2 regions of the Pseudoalteromonas sp. SWN29 genome follow, and region 1 is predicted to be linked to the other one. Evidence: predicted binding sites of a transcription regulator. Region 1 holds the regulator's gene; the other holds the start of a gene.

What was found. Region 1 encodes sigma-54, which starts transcription at its own class of promoters, with help from an activator protein. Its sites were predicted from a motif close to GTTGGCACGNNNNTNGNNT; they were not measured.
Region 2: the regulator sigma-54 is predicted to act here: its motif matches at 1,312-1,330, upstream of fliE (flagellar hook-basal body complex protein FliE).

What each region holds. Positions count from the first base shown of each region.
Region 1 is NZ_JADYXE010000013.1:14,404-17,621, reverse strand. Features, by position in the region: gene lptA (lipopolysaccharide transport periplasmic protein LptA) at 1-435, shown strand, start outside; gene lptB (LPS export ABC transporter ATP-binding protein) at 432-1,157, shown strand; gene I6F53_RS06815 (RNA polymerase factor sigma-54) at 1,227-2,726, shown strand; gene hpf (ribosome hibernation promoting factor) at 2,753-3,040, shown strand; gene ptsN (PTS IIA-like nitrogen regulatory protein PtsN) at 3,045-3,218, shown strand, end outside.
Region 2 is NZ_JADYXE010000003.1:2,735-5,952, forward strand. Features, by position in the region: gene I6F53_RS01430 (sigma-54-dependent transcriptional regulator) at 1-1,213, shown strand, start outside; gene fliE (flagellar hook-basal body complex protein FliE) at 1,370-1,702, shown strand; gene fliF (flagellar basal-body MS-ring/collar protein FliF) at 1,723-3,218, shown strand, end outside.

The sequences.
Region 1 (3,218 bases):
GCCGATAAGCAAGAAGGCCAATTAAAAGCTAACGTGGGTATTTTTGAGAAAAACGTTGAGATTATTCATGGTAATCGCCGAATTACAGCAGACCGCTTAGAAGTACATAAACGCGATGAACTTGGCGATAATAAACAATTATTAATTGCTACAGGTAGCCCTGCGCACTTTGAAGAAAAGCAATCAGATGGCACGACTATGAGCGCCAGTGCTGACGAAGTACGTTATGATGTATCTAAGCGTTTTTTAACGCTTGTTGGTAATGCACAAGTATCGCAAGCGGGACAAAAAATAAATGCTAAAAGCATTACCTACGATATAGAGCAGCAGCTAATCAGTGCCGAAAAAGATGAAAACTCAACTGACCGCGTTCACACAATTTTAGTACCAATCGAGACTAAAAAAAGTAAAAAAAGCGACAAAGGTCAACCATGAGCACATTAAAAGCAGAGCTATTAGCAAAGAGCTATAAAGGCCGTGAAGTTGTAAAAAACGTCGGCCTTGAAGTCAAAGCTGGCAGTATTGTTGGCTTACTTGGCCCTAACGGCGCAGGTAAAACTACCACTTTTTATATGATAGTAGGACTTGTACCTAGCGACAAAGGTAAAATTTCTATCGATGATAACGATATTACTCTTTTACCTATGCATAGTCGTGCTAGATTAGGCATTGGCTACTTACCACAAGAGTCTTCAATATTCAGAAAGCTGACTGTTTATCAAAACTTAATGGCTATTTTAGAAACACGCAAAGAGCTAAATAAACAAGCCCGAGAAGACACGCTCGATAAATTATTAGATGAATTTAGCATACAACACATTCGTGATAGCCAAGGTATGGCATTATCGGGTGGCGAACGTCGCCGCGTGGAAATAGCACGTGCGCTGGCAGCCGATCCTAAATTTATATTATTGGATGAACCATTTGCAGGTGTTGACCCAATTTCGGTATTAGATATAAAGAAAATAATAGAACATCTCAAAAATCGTGGGATTGGTGTATTGATTACCGATCATAACGTAAGAGAAACCCTTGATGTTTGTGAAAAAGCCTACATTGTTTCTCATGGGGAGCTGATTGCATCAGGTACTCCAGAACACGTATTAAATGATAAAACAGTACGCGATGTTTACTTAGGCGAGCAATTTAGGCTGTAACATTTACGCCATGTCTTTAAGCATCTGCTAGTATTAATTATAACAACATAAAAGGATTGTTAGAGATACATGAGGCAATCACTACAGCTGCGCATGGGCCAGCAACTTACAATGACTCCACAGCTGCAACAAGCTATTCGTTTGTTGCAACTCAGTACATTGGATCTCCAGCAAGAAATACAAGAAGCTCTCGACAGCAACCCGCTATTAGAGGTTGAAGAACCAGACTATTCCGAAGACGCTGCAGGTAAAAACGAGCAAAAAGCAGATACAGATGACATAACTGTTAGCGCATCGGCCGACGATGTTCCAAGCGAATATGAACAAGATAGTGGTGAAGCACTTGCAAAAGACACGCTAAGTGACGACATGGCTATGGATGTTAGCTGGGATGAGTACATGAGTGCCGCCCCAGCAGCATCATCGGGTCCGATGCCTGAAGACGAATCAATATACCAAGGCGCCTCTACTGAAACGCTCCATGAGTATTTAATGTGGCAGTTACAACTAACGCCATTTAGCCCTACAGACGAAGCTATTGCTATTGCGATTGTAGAAGCCGTCGATGATTCAGGTATTTTAACACTAAGCTGCGAAGAGATTTTAGAAAGCTTTAATCAAGAAAACGAAGATGATAACGAAGTCGAACTTGATGAAATTGAAGCTGTATTAAAACGCATCCAACTGTTTGATCCTGTTGGTATTGCTGCACGTAGTTTACAAGAGTGTTTGTGTATTCAGCTTAACCAGTTTGATAAAGAAACACCTTACATTAATGAAACAAAAATGATTTTAACCGAGCATATTGATTTATTAGCTGCTCGTGACTATCGTACATTAATGAAGAAAACTAAGCTCAAAGAAGAAGAGCTTAAGGAAGTAATGACATTAATACATACTCTTAGCCCTAAACCTGCAGATACTATTGTAAGAGAAGAATCTGAGTATGTTATTCCTGATGTGTCAGTTAAAAAAATTAAAGGCCGCTGGGTTGTTGAGTTAAACCCAGACAGCATGCCTAAAATTCGTGTTAATAGCCAATACGCGGCAATGTCTCGCACTGTAAAATCCAGTGGTGACAGCCAGTTTATTCGCTCGCATTTACAAGAAGCTAAATGGTTTATTAAAAGCTTAGAAAGTAGAAACGACACACTATTAAAAGTAACAAATTGTATTGTTAAGCAACAACAAGGCTTTTTTGAACACGGTCCTGAAGCCATGAAACCAATGGTTTTAAATGATGTTGCTGAAATGGTAGAAATGCACGAATCAACAATTTCGCGCGTAACAACCCAAAAGTATATGCACACACCCCGTGGTATATTTGAGCTTAAATATTTTTTCTCAAGCCATGTAAGCACCGAAAACGGTGGTGAATGTTCATCTACAGCAATCCGTGCGCTTATCCGAAAATTAATCGCAGCAGAAAACTCAGCAAAACCATTGAGTGATAGCAAAATAGCGGATATATTGGCTGAGCAAGGAATTAAAGTAGCGAGACGTACAATCGCAAAATACCGCGAATCTCTGGCTATTCCACCGTCAAATCAACGTAAAAGTTTGATTTAAGACGCAAAAAAAAGAGGGTAATGCTTATGCAACTAAACTTAACTGGTCGTCAGGTAGAATTAACCGATTCACTAAGAGACTATATTAATACCAAATTTGCGAAGCTAGAAAGACACTCTGATCATATTAATAATGTTCATGTCATTCTCGATGTAGAAAAATTAAATCAAAAAGCAGAAGCCACCATACACGTAAGCGGTGCTGAGCTATTTGCCTCTACAGAACATCAAGATATGTATGCCGCCATTGACTCGTTGATCGACAAGCTCGATCGACAAGTAATTAAACACAAAGAGAAGCTTGCTCGACACTAATATGATGAAATTAAGCTCACTTATATGCCAGGACTGCAGCAAAGCTGCGGTCCTTTTTAATAGCAAAAAAAGAATTTTAGAGTTCATTAGCGAACTTGCTCACGACAAACTTCCGTATTTACCGCAACAAGATATTCTTAATGCTTTAATGAGCAGAGAAAAATTGGGTAGTACAGGT
Region 2 (3,218 bases), on a different contig from region 1:
AATTGACGATGCGGTTGAGGCTATGCGCCTAGGTGCAATTGACTACATGGCTAAGCCATTTGCACCTGAAGTGCTGTTAAATATGGTGAGCCGTTATTTGCCTGAAAAAGCAAAAGAAACCGACGGCCCTATTGTTGCCGACCCAACCAGTATTCAATTATTGGAGCTTGCAAGTAAAGTAGCACGCTCTGATGCAAGTGTAATGGTACTTGGCCCAAGTGGTTCAGGTAAGGAAGTACTCGCTCGTTATATTCATGATAAGTCGAGCCGTTGTAATGAACCATTTGTGGCGATTAACTGTGCGGCTATTCCTGAAAATATGCTCGAAGCCACTTTATTTGGTTACGAAAAAGGGGCTTTTACGGGCGCGATTCAAGCATGTCCGGGTAAGTTTGAGCAAGCACAAGGCGGCACTATTTTACTCGATGAAATTACAGAGATGGACTTAGGGCTACAAGCTAAACTTTTACGCGTACTGCAAGAGCGTGAAGTAGAGCGTTTAGGGGGTCGTAAAACAATTCAGCTCGATGTACGTATTTTGGCAACCAGTAATCGTGATTTAAAAGAAGCGGTTGCTAAAAATCAGTTTAGAGAAGATTTATATTACAGACTTAATGTGTTTCCACTAATGTGGCGACCATTGTGCCAACGCCCTGGCGATATTATTGTGTTGGCTAAGCATTTAATTGAGCGCCATATAAGTAAAAGCAAAGAGCCCATGGCATATTTAGATAAAGCTGCTGAGCAAAAGTTATTGGCTCACGCGTGGCCTGGTAATGTACGCGAGCTTGATAACGTTATACAGCGTGCACTTATACTGCGAACTGGTAACACGATAAATGAGCATGCAATTTTTATCGAAAACTTAGTATCTAGTAACTTTGTTATGGAGCCTTCATTGGCACCTGCTCAAACCGTATCACCAACAGAATTAGCTCACGCAGATAAAGGTATTGAGAAAAGCACGTTAAGCTCTGCATATTACGATGAAAAATCACCTGTTGAGGTTGAACCTAAACAAGGCTTACTAGCGGCAGATACAGGTAGCTATAAAGATGAGCTTAAAGACAAAGAACATCGCATTATTTTAGAAACCCTTGCACGTTGCCAAGGTAAACGTAAAGACGTTGCCGAAACGTTGGGCATAAGCCCGCGAACTTTACGTTATAAACTAGCGCAAATGCGCGATTTAGGTATTTCACTCCCTGCATAGCCTCCTATAAACCCTAAGTTTGCGCTGCGAACTTAGGGTTGTCAAAACTCTGACTCCCAAAATAAAAAGTTAACTTACTGTATTTAAATAATTAATTATTTGGCATGCTTTGTGCTTTATTACTTGTAAGAGTTCACTGCGTGTCAGAGATAAATTATGAAAATTCAAAACAGTGCTGTATTTCAAGAAATGCAATCAATGGCTTTAGAAGCCGGCCGTAATAATCAAATTAATAAATTGCCGACTCAAGTTCAGCCTACTTCTACTTCCCAGTTTGGCGACATGTTAAGTGATGCGCTAAATACAGTGCACGGTTTGCAACAAGATGCGGGTCAAAAAGTAAAAGCGGTTGAAATGGGGGATCGAAGTGTATCGCTTGCTGAAGCGATGATTGCTTCTCAAAAATCATCAGTTGCTTTTGAGGCTACAGTACAGGTTCGTAATAAACTTGTTGAAGCTTATAAAGAAATCATGAACATGCCTGTTTAATTAGGTAGTGGAGAATTATTGTGGCGCAATCTAACCAATCTACAGACCTAGCACTTGCTGGTGGCGGTATCGACCAAAGTGGTGGTGATGATCAACAAGAACAAAAATCAGGCTATTTAAGTGCTTTAAATGGCGTTGATGTATTGCGCCAAGTAACACTGGTTATAGCATTAGCTATTTGTTTAGCTATCGCGATTTTTATTATTATTTGGGCTCGTCAGCCAGATATGCGCCCATTGGGGAAAATGCAAACTGAAGAGCTGATTCAAACGCTCGACTTTTTAGATGCGCAACAAATTGAATATCAACTCGATGGCAATGTGGTATCGGTTGATGAAAGTGAATACCAAAATATTAAACTGTTAATGACTCGAGAAGGGTTAGAGCAAGGTCCTGCGTCGGGTTCTGATATAATTATGCAAGATATGGGCTTTGGTGTAAGCCAACGCTTAGAGCGTGAACGCCTAAAACATGGCCGTGAACAACAATTAGCTCGCACCATTGAAGAGCTTAACAACATTACTCGCGCCAAAGTATTGTTAGCTATTCCTAAAGAAAACGTATTTGCGCGTAGAGAGAAAAAACCATCAGCAACTGTTGTATTAACGCTTAAGCGTGGTCGCTCACTCGACCGTGAAGAAGTAGACTCTGTTGTTGATATGATTGCCTCGGCAGTACAGGGTTTAGAGCCTATGCGAGTTACTGTTACCGATCAAAATGGTCGATTACTAAATTCAGGTTCGCAAAGCTCATTAGCAGCACGCTCTCGTAAAGAATACGATTTAGAACGTAAGCGCGAACAAGAGTACCTTGAAAAAATAGACAGTATTTTAATACCGGTTGTTGGGCTTGCAAACTATACAGCTCAAGTTGATTTGAGTATGGACTTTAGCTCAATTGAAGAAACTCAAAAGCGTTATAACCCAGACCTACCAGCGGTTAGAAGCGAAACCACATTTGAAGAAAATAACATTGGCGGCCTAGCTGTTGGTATTCCAGGTGCGCTTACAAATCAGCCACCGTTAAACTCGAACATTCCTGAGGTTGCAGGGCAAGGTGGTGCAGGCACAGCTACATCACCAACACGCAGCCACAAAGAAGCCACACGTAATTATGAACTCGATACAACCATTTCTCATAAGCGCCAGCAAAGCGGTGTAATACGTAGAATAAGCGTATCAGTTGCTGTTGACTACGTCCCTAAAGTGGGAGAAAACGGCGAAACAACCATGACTCCACGTTCGGTAGAGGCATTGTCAAATATTCGTCGCTTACTACAAGGTGGTGTGGGTTTTGATATGCAACGTGGTGATGCACTTGAAGTCGTAACAGTGCCGTTTGTACGTGAAGAAACAAATTTAGCAATAGAAGTGCCACTGTGGGAACAAGACTGGTTTATGAAAATAGCCCGCCTTGTATTGGGAGCCTTAGTTATTATAGTACTGATAATGGCAGTAGTTAAACCAATGCTTAAACGCTTAATTTACCCAGACGATACACTAGAAGAATACGATGA